One region of the Bacillus sp. PK6-025 genome, then DNA from elsewhere that is predicted to be linked to it. Evidence: riboswitches for the same ligand, from Rfam matches in the RefSeq annotation. Region 1 holds a riboswitch; each other region holds the start of a gene.
The links. A riboswitch is a leader RNA that binds a small molecule or an ion and turns the genes downstream of it on or off. The one in region 1 is predicted to bind S-adenosylmethionine.
Positions count from the first base shown of each region.

Region 2: another riboswitch for S-adenosylmethionine. It lies ahead of M1D67_RS06710 (methionine biosynthesis PLP-dependent protein); the one in region 1 lies ahead of M1D67_RS16570 (MetQ/NlpA family ABC transporter substrate-binding protein).
Region 3: another riboswitch for S-adenosylmethionine. It lies ahead of M1D67_RS21325 (5-methyltetrahydropteroyltriglutamate--homocysteine S-methyltransferase); the one in region 1 lies ahead of M1D67_RS16570 (MetQ/NlpA family ABC transporter substrate-binding protein).

Region 1 covers NZ_CP096509.1:3,244,829-3,249,818, reverse strand. The annotation lists gene M1D67_RS16585 (ABC transporter ATP-binding protein) at 1-153, shown strand, start outside; gene M1D67_RS16580 (ABC transporter permease) at 143-1,474, shown strand; gene M1D67_RS16575 (sunset domain-containing protein) at 1,503-2,183, opposite strand; SAM riboswitch class I at 2,315-2,422, shown strand; gene M1D67_RS16570 (MetQ/NlpA family ABC transporter substrate-binding protein) at 2,479-3,303, shown strand; gene M1D67_RS16565 (MDR family MFS transporter) at 3,424-4,605, shown strand; gene M1D67_RS16560 (DUF4257 domain-containing protein) at 4,826-4,990, shown strand, end outside.
Region 2 covers NZ_CP096509.1:1,319,299-1,324,288, reverse strand. The annotation lists gene metC (cystathionine beta-lyase) at 1-568, opposite strand, end outside; gene M1D67_RS06710 (methionine biosynthesis PLP-dependent protein) at 558-1,682, opposite strand; SAM riboswitch class I at 1,748-1,864, opposite strand; gene M1D67_RS06705 (helix-turn-helix transcriptional regulator) at 1,992-2,939, shown strand; gene M1D67_RS06700 (DinB family protein) at 3,020-3,508, shown strand; gene M1D67_RS06695 (helix-hairpin-helix domain-containing protein) at 3,520-3,975, shown strand; gene M1D67_RS06690 (esterase family protein) at 4,087-4,809, shown strand; gene M1D67_RS06685 (YjcG family protein) at 4,874-4,990, shown strand, end outside.
Region 3 covers NZ_CP096509.1:4,168,825-4,173,814, reverse strand. The annotation lists gene M1D67_RS21330 (glycosyltransferase family 39 protein) at 1-1,312, opposite strand, end outside; gene M1D67_RS21325 (5-methyltetrahydropteroyltriglutamate--homocysteine S-methyltransferase) at 1,656-2,786, opposite strand; SAM riboswitch class I at 2,860-2,969, opposite strand; gene M1D67_RS21320 (DUF3298 and DUF4163 domain-containing protein) at 3,288-3,971, shown strand; gene M1D67_RS21315 (chorismate--pyruvate lyase family protein) at 4,070-4,600, opposite strand; gene M1D67_RS21310 (LacI family DNA-binding transcriptional regulator) at 4,797-4,990, opposite strand, start outside.

The DNA of each region.
Region 1 (4,990 bases):
GAAATCCTCGAATTCATTCGGCAGCTGAACAGGGAGCGCGGTATTACATTCGTCATCATCACGCACGATGACGAGGTGGCATCGATCGCCAAAACGAAATTTCAGTTATCTGACGGCGTGTTAGAGAAAGGGGAAGAGACTGTTGAAGTTTAAGGATCAGTTGAAGTTCATTAGAAGAAATATGAAGAAAAACCGCCTGCGTGTATTCATGACCATTCTCGCAACAACGGTGGCCTGCGCGTTTTTAATCGTGCTCGCATCGGTCGGATTCGGACTGCAAAAATCGATGACTGAACAGCTGATGAAAGAACAGATTGTCACTGAAATTCAGGTTGTCGGAAAAGAAGGAAAGAGCGATCGGAAAGTTCAAAAGAAAGACTTGAAAGAATTCGAAAATCGCAAAGATGTGTCCGCGATTATCGAGCGCACGCAGGTGTTCGCACCTGCTGAAGCAAAGTTGGGCAACAGGACAAACAATCAAATGTCGAATATCACGATTACTGACATGGCTGCTGAACAAAAAGCCAATATTAAACTCGATCGCGGCCGCGTAGCGAAAACACCGAATGAAATCGTCGTCGGCTACCATTTCGGGAAGAATCTCTGGACGAAAAAAGAAGCCCAAGATTATGAAAAGCAGATGGAAAATAATGCTGAGGAAGTAAAAGAACCAAAAGGATACGCAGAAGATATTCTCGGCAAAACAATTGAATTAAAGATCTCAAAAATGGATGAAAAAACAGGAGAAGAAGGGAAAGCGAAAACATATGATCTGAAAGTTGTCGGAGTGACGAAAAAACCTTCTTATGAATGGGCAAGCGATTCAACGGTCTATGTCAGCAACGACATGCAAAAAGACATCACCGGATTTCTGAAGGCGGACAAAGACAACGGCACGATCGAAAAAAAGCTTTCGGTTTACGCGGATAATTTTGAACATGTCGGACAGCTGACAACAGATTTGGAGGATGAAGGCTACTACGTCGATTCAATAACGAAAAAACTCGAAAGCATCAATCTGTTTTTCATGGCTTTTAAAATCGGTCTGATCTTTGTCGGAGTCATTGCCGTTTTGATTTCAGCCATCGGGATTTTCAACACGATGACAATGGCGGTTACAGAACGGACGCAGGAAATCGGGATTATGAAAGCGATCGGGGCCAGCCCGAATGTGATCCGCCGAATGTTCCTGCTGGAAAGCGCCTATATCGGCATCTTAGGATCTGTTTTAGGTATTATCATTTCATACGGTGTCAGCTTTTTAGTGAACAAGATTATTCCTGTCATTTTATCATCGGTTTCAGAAGGAGAAGCGAGTGCGGCAGAGCTCAGCATCACCTTCTCGCATATTCCGGTCAGCCTTGTACTCATCGCCACCTTGATCAGTGCAGGCGTCGCCATTCTTTCAGGCCTGAATCCGGCCATTAAAGCGACAAGAACGAACGTGCTGACAGCATTAAGAAGAGAGCTTTAAGAAAAAAGCTGGCGGTATGCCGGCTTTTTTAACGTTTCGGAGGTCTGTACCCCGCATCACGCGCCTCCTGTTCTGTGCAGAACCAGCGGGCGACGTTTTTCGTGCGGTCATAATATGTACTTCCCGGTGTATGATAAATATGGTTGACGCTTCCTTTGATTTTGCACTCCTGTTTGCTTTCACCGCTGTTTTTCTTAGGGGAGGGCGCGCTGTGTGACGTTCCGGCCTGAGCGGTGGCGTTCTTTTCTTTTACAGTGGCTTCGGTACTGCCGCTTTTTTCTTCAGTTTTAGCCAGTTTTTCTGACAGCGATTTTGTTTTTTTCGTAAGCGAGTCTTTTTCTTTTGTCAGTTTTTCATTTTCTTTTTTTAATGTGTCATTCTCCGTTTTGGCTGCCTTCAGTTTTTCGTTTGCTTGATTGAGCTGCTGCTTTAATGCGGTTTGCTCCTTTTGTACAGCGCTGTGTTCAGTTTTCAGTTCCTGAAGCTCGGTTGTCAGGTCCTCTGTTTTTGTCTCATCGATGGCATATGTTTCCTCACTGTAATAAGGCGCAGAGATGATCAGGAGGAGAAGTCCGCCTGCAAAACAAGGATAAAAGAGTTTTCTGGAAAACCTTTTGCCTGGAGAAAAGATTCTTCTGATCAAATGAAATACAAGATAGCAGATGGAAAAAATAAAGGATAAAAACCCGATCAGCATGATAGATTCCATGATTCGTCTCCTTTCGTGTTTGATAACTATATTTTAGCTTAAAAAGAAAAAAATGTTTATACCAAAAAACTTCTTGCAAATCTAAATATTCAAACGTAAAATAAAGAAATCATTTAAAAAACCGAATATGCAGCTTATAAAGAGAGATGGAGGGACTGGCCCGGCGAAATCTCAGCAACCTGCAGCAGAGCAAGGTGCTAAATCCAGCAGAATGTCAGGCGCATTCTGAAAGATAAGTTGAACAACTCTTTCAGGCGCTGAAAGAGTTTTTTTTATTTTGGAGGAGGAGATATACATGAACAAGATATTAAAATGGACTTCCGTGCTGGGACTGGCCTTGAGCATGGCGCTTCTGACCGCATGCGGAAACAATGCCGAAAGCGATGGTAAAACGATCAAAATAGGCGCTACTGCAGGACCGTATTACGATATGGTCAAAAAAGCGATTCAGCCTGAACTTGAGAAAAAAGGCTACAAAGTTGAAGTGGTCGAATTCACCGACTATGTACAGCCGAACACGGCGTTAAGCGAAGGCGAACTCGACGCCAATTTGTTTCAACATGAGGTTTTTATGAAATCATACAATCAAGAAAACAATAAACATCTTGCTGCACTCATTTCTGTGCCGACCGCTCCGATGGGTCTCTATTCTGCCAAATATAACGACTTGAACGATGTCAAAAACGGGGCGGAAGTGGCTGTTCCAAACGATCCGGCCAATGCCGCCAGGGCATTTTTAACGCTCCAGGATCAGGGGCTGATTCGGCTGAAAAGCGATGTCGACACATTGAAAGCCTCTGTGCAGGATATTGCGGAAAATCCGAAAAAGCTGACATTTAAACAGCTTGAATCTGCCAATCTTCCAAGAGCGGTCGATGACCTGGATATCGCGGCTGTCCCGGGTAATTTCGCTCTCTCCGCTAATATGAAGTTGCAGGACGCGCTGGCGCTTGAGAACATGCCTGACCGCTACCGCAATCAAGTGGTAGTGGATGAAAAAAACAAAGACAAGCCATTCGCCAAAGATCTCAAAGAAGCGGTAAAATCCAAAGCTTTCGAAGATGCGATCGATCGGGAATTCGCCGGTTTCGGAAAGCCAAAATGGATGACGCAATCATAAAAAAATTCCCCCTTTAAAAAGGGGGTTTTTTATGTTGAAAATCGAAATCGTGTCAATTGAAAAAAATGGGCAAAACGAATAGAATCTAGAGGGAATGCTAAAGAGAAAGAAGGAAACGCTATGCCGCGCACATTATGGCTTTTGGTCATCGGAATGTTTATCAATGTCACAGGGGCATCTTTTTTATGGCCGCTGAATACCATCTATATCCATCAGCATTTGGGAAAGTCGCTGACAGCGGCCGGATTTGTGCTGATGCTGAACTCAGGGGCAAATGTGCTGGGCAACCTGTTCGGAGGATATTTATTCGATAAAATCGGCGGATTTAAAACGGTCGTACTTGGAATTGTGATCACGTTTGCGAGCCTTTCAGGCCTCGTCTTTTTTCACGAGTGGTTCCAATACATTCTTTTCTTAACATTGGCCGGTTTTGGATCAGGGATCGTGTTTCCGGCATGCTATGCAATGGCCGGATCGGTTTGGCCGGAAGGCGGCAGAAAGCCGTTCAATGCTGTATACGTGGCGCAAAATGCAGGGGTGGCAGTTGGTTCAGCGCTCGGCGGAATTGTCGCGTCTTTTTCATTTACGTATGTTTTTCTGGCGAATGCGATGCTGTATGCCGTCTTTTTCATGATTGCGATTTTCGGATTTAGACGCATCCGGTCTGAAAAAGCCATGCAGTCTTCTGTTTTGGATCATGCCGATTCAGTCAGCGGGAAATCTAGATTCTCCGCGCTTTTGGTTATATGTACGGGCTACCTGCTCGGCTGGGTCGCTTATTCGCAATGGTCCTCGACCATCGCTTCACACACCCAGGAGCTGGGGATATCTCTTGGGCAGTACAGCGTACTTTGGACAGTGAACGGGGCGCTCATTGTTTTCGGTCAGCCGCTGATTGGTTTTTTTGTGAAACGGTTTGCCGAATCGCTGAAAAACCAAATCGTGATCGGATTTGTCATTTTTATGATGGCATACGGAATTTTGTTTGGCGCTGAACGGTTTCCGGCGTTTCTTGCCGCGATGGTTGTGCTAACCATTGGCGAAATGCTTGTATGGCCGGCTGTGCCGACAATCGCCAACCGCCTCGCTCCGAGGGGAAAAGAAGGGTTTTATCAAGGGTTTGTCAACAGTATGGCGACCGGCGGAAGAATGATCGGGCCGCTTTTTGGCGGAATGCTGGTTGATTATTTCAATATGCAGCTTTTGCTTGCGGTTCTGCTCGTATTGCTGCTGTTCGCAATAGGAACGGCGTTTTTATACGACAGGAAGGAAAAGCAGCTCTCCGCTCAATCAGATGCATAAGTGGTATAGAAAAAATAGGTAATTGTAATTATATGAAAATGAATCGAAGGAATCAAGATTATCAACCAAATCTTCACATATAATGGAAGAAACAAGCTTTTTTTCTTCTCAGACAGAACACATTTTCTGTATGGTAGTATCGAATATCATCGCAAGGGGTCTAGGGGGGCTGCTCGATGGCCTGAAGTCGCTTGACTAAACTAAGGGCTTTAGGAAGGTGATGAAGATGCTGCATCAAGTTTTGGTTGCTTGTTTGATTGGAGGGATTATGGGGGTTCTCGGGCACGTTAAAAAAAGAGGGCGCCTCGAGAAACCGAGAACAACGAAACGATTCATTTACCTTGGATTTTTTGAAGATATTCTTGTCGGAATGGTTGCTTCTATT
Region 2 (4,990 bases), 1.9 Mb from region 1:
CGAGCTCGAGCGGCCGCTGCAGCGCCGGGGTCATAAACGTGTTGTCAAGAAACGTCAGACAGCCGTGCGCCTTGGCAAGCTTGACGACGCCTCTGATATCCGTAATGCCGAGCGTCGGATTTGACGGTGTTTCAAGGTAGATGACTTTTGTATTTTCCTTTATGTTTAAAGCAATTTCATTTAAATCCGTCATATCGACGAAAGTATGTTCAATCCCGAAGCGGCTCAGCACTTCCGTAATCATCCGGTAAGTGCCGCCGTACACATCTTTTGTGACAAGCACGTGATCGCCCTTTGACAAAAGCAGAAAGGCGGTGGAAATCGCGGCCATTCCGGATGAAAAAGCAAATCCCCTCGTCCCTCCCTCAAGCTCGGCTATCGTGTCTTCAAGCGCCGTTCTTGTCGGTGTTCCTGACCGGCTGTAGTCATATTCGCCGAATTTGTCAAAAGAACCTTGATGAAAGGTTGAGGCGTGCTGGATCGGCACGCTGACGGCTCCGGTTGCTCCGTCCGTTTTATTTTGGTTATGAACAAGCCTTGTTTCAAGCGTCCAGTTTTCATGACTCATGCGGAACCGCCTCCCCTTTTACTTTTTCCAGCGCAGCTTTTAGATCCTGCTTTAAATCGGAGACGTGTTCGATTCCGACTGAAAAGCGCAGAAGTCTGTTGCAGACGCCGTTTGCAATTCGGATGTCTTCCGGGATATCCATATGGGTCTGTGTCGCCGGATAGGTGATGAAGCTTTCGACTCCGCCAAGGCTTTCGGCGAAACAGATCGTCTTGAGATTTTTCAGCAACGGATTAACCCATTCTTCCTTTTGAACGCGGAATGACAGCATGCCGCCTTTTCCCGGATAAAGAACATCGGCAATTTCCTCCTGCTCTTCCAAAAAGGCCGCAAGTTCCCGCGCGTTTTCCTGATGCTGTCTCATCCTGAGAGCGAGCGTCTTCATCCCTCTCATTAAGAGCCATGAATCGAACGGCGATAAAACCGCGCCGATGGCGTTTTGGTGCTGGAACATTTCCTCAGACAGCTCTTCGCCTTTTGCAACGACAAGCCCCGCCAAAAGATCGTTATGACCGCCCAAATACTTCGTCGCGCTGTGAATGACAAGATCAGCGCCGAGCTCAATCGGCTTTTGCAGAACCGGTGTATAGAACGTATTGTCGACAATGAGCAGCAAGTCGTGCTCTTTGGCGATTTGCGCGATTTTTTGAATATCAGCTTCCTGCATGAGCGGATTTGTCGGCGTTTCTACAAACAGTGCCTTTGTATTGTTCGTGATTTTCGACTTGATACAGTCTTCGTCTGAAAAATCGTCGTAGAAAAAGCGAAGTCCGTATTTCTTCCATTCGTTTTCAAAAAGGCGGTACGTTCCCCCATATAAATCGGACGAAACGATGAGCTCATCCCCGCTTTGAAACAGAGCCATGATCGTCTGAATGGCAGCCATACCGGAACTGAACGCAAAGCCGCGCGTTCCCCCTTCGAGTTTCGCGATTGCATCTTCAACAAGCTGTCTTGTCGGATTTTTTGTGCGAATGTAATCAAACCCTGTGGATTCCCCGATCCCTTTGTGCCTGTACGCAGAAGAGAAATAAACGGGAGGATTGACAGTTCCCGTTATTTCATCACTGCGGTTGCCGATTTGCGCCAGCGTTGTTTGTACATGTTCAGTCATATGACACCATCCTTTTAAAAATAAAAAACCCCTTCTTCATAAGAAGAAGGGGGATTATGCGCTTCTTCTTATCTTCCAAGCATCTGCTTGCTGGATTTAGCACCTTGGTACACTGACATCGTCAGTGCAGACCGGTTGCTGAGGTTTCAAAGGGCCAGTCCCTCCACCTCTCGTGATAAGAATCTCTTCAATTTTCTGATTGTTCTTTACTTTAACCTAAGTCAAGACATTTTTCAAGGGTCATTTTTAAATCTTTCCTCATATTGAACATGGTATGATGAAACCAAACGACGGAACCGGAGGAATCAGATGCCAAAAACAGAGCGATTAATCGAATTGATGATGACCGTTCATACAAAACGAAAATTTACGGCCGGGGAGCTCGCAGCAGAATTCGGGGTTTCCTACCGCACGATTCTCCGCGATCTGGACGAGCTGAGCGCGCTCGGCGTCCCGATCTATTCTGAAACAGGCGCGAACGGAGGCTATTATTTGCTGAATGAACCTGTGCTTCCGCCGCTCTTTTTTACACAATCAGAGGCGGCGGCTATGTTTTTCGCGTATCAATCTCTGCAGTTTTTCGGATCGCTTCCCTTTGATGCGGAAACGCGGATGGTTTTAAAAAAGTTCTACCGCCACCTTCCCGCGGAAACACAGGAGCGGATTGATGCGATGAAAGACAGAATCGTGTTCTGGAATCCGCATCGTCCAAAAGCCGCCGAACATTTAGAAACGCTTCTTGATGCAGCCATCAATCAATCCGTTTTGACGGTCGTTTATGACGGAACAGACGATTGCGCGGAGAGATCCATCCAGCCCATCGGCTTGTTCAGCTGGAACGGCTTCTGGTACTGTCCGGCCTATTGCTTTAAAAGGCAGGCGTTCAGACTGTTCCGCGCCGACCGCATCCTTCGGGCGGAAAAAGCGGCCAGCCCGCTGGCCCGCCAGCTTCCCTATCCATCGGTTCTCAGCTGGATCAAACATTCGGAGAGCGAGTGCCCTGAACCGGTGCGGCTGCAAGCGGAACTGACACGCAGAGGAGCCAGGCGGGCTGCGGCTGATGTGGACTTATTCAAGATCCTCACCATGCGGGATGACGGGACGGGGGCGATCGATGCAAACCTCCCCAGACCAGAACTTGAGTATTTCGGGGAACTTTTGTGGAACCTCGGCACTGAGGCAACTGTCAAAGAACCCGCAGAAATCAAGCTTCAGCTGAAACGGAAAGCTGCTGACATTTTAGCAAGGTACGACTAACTTTTTTTAAGAATCGTGACAAAGCCTGTCAGGATTAGGTGATACTTTTAGAATAAAGCCAAATGGAAAGGATGAAGCAAATGAAGCAAGTTCAAGCCCTGCGGAGCGATTTGTTCCACGAGATGGAGACGGGCATCCGCTCCACGTGTCATCTTCTGAAAAAAGTGAAGGAATCTGACTGGTCTTACCGGCCCGCCGACCGCATGCGAAGCCTGAAAGAACTGGCAAGCCATCTGACGGCCATCCCAGAAGCCGACATGGCTATCATGCAGGAAAAGGAAGAGGCCGCCATCTCCCGAATTGAAAAGAAGTATAGTGCATTGCAGTCGGCTGACCAAATGGCTGAAGCTATGCAGAAAGGATTCGCCGCTTTTCAAACGTATATGACTTCCCTCTCCGACGAGGAATTTTTGACGAAAAAAACAAAGCCGTTTTACCTTGATGAAGGGATGACCCAAAGCCGCTGGCTGACGGAAACGCTCACCCACGTCTTCCATCACAGGGCCCAGCTGTTTAATTATTTAAAACAGCTCGGCTATGACGTCAACATGTTCGATCTGTATCTTTAAAAGGTGTTCATATGAAGCTGCCTCTGACAAAAAAAGAACGGTCAAACTTAAGGACAGCCAAGGTAAAAATAAAAAACACGGCATATATGGATCTGTCCGTCCTTGCACATACGCTCGGTTCGTCTTTGGAGCGCGCCGCATACATCAAGGCGCTCGCCCAGTTTCAAACCGCTCCTTCCATCGGGCCGAAAATGGCGCAGTGCGCCGTTGACCTGGGCTACTATTCCCTTGGCGACATCAAGCATGAATCAGGTGCGGATTTGATCATCCGCCTCGAAAAACTGAAAGGCTACTGGGAAGATCCTTGTGCAGAAGATGCGCTGCGATGCATCGTCCATTATGCCAACGATCCCGAAAGCGCTAAAAGCTGGTGGGATTTCACAGAGGAAAGAAAAATGTACCGCGAACGCTGCGGATACCCTCCGGATAGACCGTCAACGCCCTGGTACGAAAAAAAACGGACATAAAAAATCACGGCTGCCGAACAGTTCGGCAGCCCTTTTCGCTTCTTTCACAAGAGAATTTCGTGTTAAAATGAATGGAAACGTTCACAAACATTATTTCTGGAGGAATTCATCTTGGCTATGAAAACAGGAGTCATTCAGGAGAAGAAGCTTTTTTCGGAAGAGCTCGGCGAGGAAATGGAGCTTCTCGTCTATTTGCCGTCATCCTTCTCGCCGCTTTACAAATATCATGTGATCATCGCACAGGATGGACATGACTATTTCCGCCTCGGGCGCATCAGCAGACAGGTGGAAGAACTGCTGGCGAACGGCGAAATCGAAAGAAGCATCATCATCGGCATTCCGTACAAAAACGTACAGGAAAGAAGGCTTACATACCATCCGGAAGGGTCAAAATTCGAAGCGTATAAACGTTTTTTGGCAAATGAACTCGTCCCTTTCGCCGACAGTGAGTACCCGACATACCAAGTCGGATCAGGCAGGACGCTGATCGGAGACTCGCTCGGAGGAACGGTTTCCCTCATGACGGCGCTTGACTATCCGAATATGTTCGGAAACGTCATTATGCAGTCACCTTATGTCGACCGCCATGTTCTCGATAAAGTGAAACAGTCCGATTCCCTGCAGCTTATTTCAATTTGCCACCAAATCGGAGAGAAAGAAACCGCCGTCAAAACGACTGATGATCAAATTTTGGATTTCACCGGTCCAAATGAGCAATTAAAAGAATTGCTTGAAGAAAAGCAGACAAACTACGATTTCAAAGCTTTCGACGGGGATCACAAGTGGACATACTGGCAGCCGCTCATCACCCCCGCTTTTAAAAAAATGCTGTAGCTCTCTGTATATCGGCCCATCTTTGATATACTAAACCATATCAATTGTTTAAGGAGGGAACAAAATGAAATACGGTATTGTGCTATTTCCATCAAAAAAACTTCAGGACATTGCAAATTCCTACCGAAAACGCTATGACCCGAATTACGCTTTAATTCCGCCCCACCTTACATTAAGAACA
Region 3 (4,990 bases), 920 kb from region 1:
CTTCCTGATAGAGGCGAACGAGCGCTGTCCAGCCTGCACCTGATAAAGCGGCAATCGGTGCTGCCAGCATGATCAGATAGTAATGGTGGAAGAATCCTGCGACGCTGAAGAATGCAGCGACTGGCAGAAGCCACATCATCCAGAAAATCGTTTCAGTCGTTATTTCATTGAATTTGCGTTGACCGCGAAGGCCCGTGATCAGCAAACCGATGATGCCGAAGAGTACAAACGGGATGAGCCAGCTTGCCTGTCCGGAAAGCTCGGATTGGAATAGTCTGAGAGGGCCGGGGTTTCCTGTGCCAAACATGCCGCTCGTGCCGCCACCGGGACCTCCGCCGCCGCTTTGAACATCACCCTGCTGGCCGTCCGGTCCGCCTGAAGGCATCTCGCCCCCGCTCGGCGGAGCCATTTGTCCATTTGTCGAGTCTGAGTTGTTTTCGGTATCGCCGCTTTGCTGCTGCGGCATTTCCTGCTGCTGGTTCTTTTGATTTTGATCAGATGAGGAGGTTCCGCCCCCGCCAGCACCGTTTTGGCCTGTGAGACGCTGGATGCCGTTGTAGCCAAACGCCAGCTCAAGGACAGAGTTGGTCTGGCTGCTTCCAATATAAGGGCGCGAACTCTCCGGCTGACTATCGACGACTACCGCCCAGGAAACGGAAACGCCTGCCAGAACGATCAAGGCTGTGATAAGAGACACAATTTTTTTGCGAATCGTCGTTTTTGCTGCAATCATGTAAAACAGCAGGAATGCCGGTAATACCATGTATGCTTGCAGCATTTTGACGTTAAAGCCGACGCCGACCATACAGAATGCGCCGAGCAGCCAGCCGATTTTTCCTTTCCGGACTGCTTTAAACAACATCCAGGTTGCAATCATCAAACAAAGGGTGAGAATGCTGTCGACGTTGTTTGTATGGCTGACCGCAACGGCAATCGGCGTACACGCCATAATAAGAGCTGAAATTCTGGCCGCCGTTTTGCCAAAAGTAGGTTTTACAATAAAGTACAACAGTGCTACGGAAATCACTTCGGCAATCGCTTCAGGAAGAACGACGCTCCAGCCGTGCACGCCGAACACAAGTGCAAAAAGTGTCTGAATCCAGAGTGCAACCGGCGGTTTATCAACTGTTACAAAGCCTGCTGGATCAAATGATGCGTAAAAAAAGTTATGAAAACTTTGGGTCATACTTTCAACGGCCGCCGTATAGTAGGCGTTGTCTGTGTCACTATTCCAGATGCCGTACAAGTTTAAAGCTGCAGATAATACAAGAATGAAGACCAGGAATATATCGATTTTCCTTTTCTTAATCATTGTTCGATCACCTCACTAAAGAGCATTATAGAAGCCAAATATGATCAAACTATGAACAAATCAAGAAGGAATTTTAAATTGTATAGAGGGGCAAAAAAAAAGAGACATGCCGTCAGGAGGCATGTCTCCAGCGTGTCGAGAAACCCCCGCATTCGTTGTCAGGCCTGCGCGTCGGTGCTCACGAATTCCAACATTCGCTCCGCTCCGATGCTCGGCCTTCCTAGACTGCAAGGGTTTTCAATCACGCTGAAAGGATGACAAAATCCCAAAACAAAAAGCTGTTTTGGGATTTTGTCAACATTCTGAGACATGCCGTCAGGAGGCATGTCTCAAATATGAGGTGTTATTTCCATACGTCTTCTGCGATCTCGACGACATGGCGCAGTTTTTCCCATTGCTGCTCTTCTGTCAGGAGATTGCCTTCTTCTGTGGAGGCAAAGCCGCACTGCGGGCTTAGGCACAATTGGTTCAGGTCGACGAAGCGAGCTGCTTCGTCGATGCGCCGCTTAATATCATCCGGGTTTTCAAGCTCTCCGAATTTTGATGTGATCAGGCCGAGGACGATCTGCAAGTCTTTCCGTTTGACATAGCGAAGCGGTTCGAAGCCGCCGGAGCGCTCGTCATCAAATTCAAGGAAAAGTCCGTCTAAATTGAGTCCGTCGAAAATCGTTTCTGCAGCCGCATCGTAGCCGCCTTCCGCCACCCATGTTGACTGGAAGTTGCCGCGGCAGATGTGCATGGTGACCGTCAAATCGTCCGGGCGTCCTTCAACTGCTTCATTAATCGTGTTGGCGAAGGACTGGCGCAGTTCATCAGGCTGGCGGCCGAAGGCTTTGATCTGCTCATGTCCTTTGTCTGAGAAAAATACCGACCAGGCCGTGTCATCCAGTTGCAAATAGCGGCAGCCGGCATCGTAAAATGCGCGGATCGCTTTTTTGTAAGCCTGCGCGACATCGTGATGGAACTCATCCAGATCCTCGTACGGGCTTTCTCCAAGTTTTCCTCTGAAAAACAGCATATTCGGGCTCGGAATCGTCATTTTCGGCGTATGTGTGCCCGCAATATCATGAAGAAATTTATAATCTTCCAGCATCGGATGGTTTGTAAAATCGACTTTGCTTGTTACTTTGATTCCGCGCGGCTTCGTTTCAACATTATGAAATTGAATGCCCTTGTCCGCTGTATATCCTTCTACGCCGTCAAGCCCTTCAAGAAAATCGAAATGCCACCATGACCTGCGGAATTCCCCGTCAGTAACGGCTTTAAGGCCAATTTCTTTTTGCTTTTCGACAATGCGCTTGATCTCTTCGTTTTCGACTTCGCGCAGTTGTTCAGCGCTAATTTCACCGTTCGCTTTTTGAATACGCGCTTTTTTTACGGGCGCAGACCTTAAAAGACTCCCCACCTGATCAGCTCTGTACGGTCCGATTTTTTTCCCAGGCGTTTGCTTCAGTACATCGGTTGATTGTGTCATGCTTCATCCCTCTTTCTTTATAGACATAAAAAAGCTCTTCCCGATAAGGAAGAGCTTGATATATTCAATCTCCTCCTTATCTTCAAGAGCACGAACATGCTCTTAAGGATTTAGCACCATTCTGTCATAGACAGCGGTTGCCGGGTTTCACAGGGCCAGTCCCTCCACCACTCTTGATAAGGAAAACCTTTTTATGCAATTTTTTAATAATTTTAATATTAATACTTTTTATAAAAATGTCAATGGGTTAAAAAAAACTATTTGGTTTTTCATTTTCTTCTTCTGCGGTTAAACCGGAGGGCGTATCGAATCAGCGTATGAATTTTTTGTCAAGACAGTCTTTCAAATGGTCAACAAGGTGCTGAACGAACAGGGTGAATTAGAATATTTTTCAATTTTTATCTCCGAAAATAGAAACTTTCTCGCGAGTTTACCGGTCTATCATGTGTACCTGATTTCAAAATGGGTATGATAAACAATGACAGATTAAGGAGGGTTCTTATGAACAAAAAAACAGTGTTTAAAGCGTTAGGTATGCTGATAACAGGGGTATTGTTTTTTGCGCTGTACGGTGCGGCCGCACTTCCTTCTGCACACGCGGCAAATGAAAAAAAGCCGACGGTCACGAGCCATACTTACAAAAACATTAAGGCTTTGAAATACCCGCAGGTTGCAAATGTAAGCAGCAAATCTCTCCAAAATAGGATCAACAAAGATTTTAAACGTTATATTGAGCAGTCCTACAAAGATTATGTAAAAAACAAGAAAGACGGCCAACAGCACGGATACCAAACAGATTATCAAACGTCCTTTGAAGTGAAATACCGGACCGGCCAAAAGCTGAGCATTCTGACAAGTAATTACGTCTACTCCGGCGGAGCGCACGGAAATACGGCAGTCCGCTCTTTCAACTATGACCTTGCCTCTAAAAAGCGGGTGTATTTATCAGATATCTTAAATACAAAATCGAAAATGGATAAGACAAAAACATACATTTACGACTATATTCAAAAACACAGCGACATTTTCTTCCCGGATGTGAAGAAGAAAGACATCGTCCTTGGTAAAAACACGGCTTTTTATTACACAAAAGACGGCATTGCGATCGTCTTCCAGCAATACGATGTCGCTCCTTATGCTGCCGGAAATCCGGTCGTTGCCGTGCCGAAAACGGTGTATCAATAAATAACAGCCCCTGTTTCGCAGGGGTTTTTGTTTTGAGGGAAGAAGGAATGGGGAGGTTATGGAAGCCTTTTCATGAAGTGGCAGCTGACGGGCATGATTCAGCCCGCAGTCCGTTCGCAGATTTTTTCTAAATCGAATAGCTCGCAGACATAGAACATGCACTGCCGGCCGCTGATAATCTGATATTTTTTAAAAGCATATGTCCGGTCTGCTGAAACAGGTACAAGTTGTGTGAAATGTTTTCCCAGGCAGTCGCCCGTACTGAAAATTTCACGCCTTGACTCCAGTTCTGCAATGATTTTCCCGATGGGAAGCCTTTCTGCCTGCAAATCTTGTTTGATGGCGGGCGGCAGTAAGTTTGTTTTAACATAGACATAATTATAAGATAAATAATCATCGCCCGTTTTCAAAGAGGAAGTTCTAAACAAGATGTCATCATCGCGTTGAAACAGCCTCGCTTCTTCAGGTGACAGCTTGTCATAATCAATATTATTTTGCTGAAAAACTTCGATTTCGGCTTTGCCACCGATCAGCGTTTCAATCGCTTTGGTTGTTGAACCATCGGTTTTGGTTAACATGTCTTTTACAATAGCAACTAGAGTTTCAGGAAAAAAGTGGCTTACGCTCAATGAAAGGCACCCCCGTACCAAAATTAGAATTTTTTGAAAACTTGTCTTTAAATTTATCATGTGGAGATGCGTTTGTCTAGAAAAATAAGTTAAATTTTAGGTTAGTAATGTAAATTTTATATTTTTAACAATTGGATAGATCAGGATATGTATGGAAAAAGGAGACGTCAATGTCTCCTTTTTTTGTGCGATTCATTTAAGTCGTCTCTCCTTCTAAAAGCTGTACGGGCAAATAGGTTTCCAGCGGTAAATCATCGAATTCGCCTTCGATGGCTTTGGACAAAATCTCGATGGCCGTCTTGGAAATGAGTTCAATCGGCTGCTGGATGGTTGTCAATTCCGGGAGGATGGACTGAACGGCTTCCGTTCCGTCGTAGCCGATCACCTTTA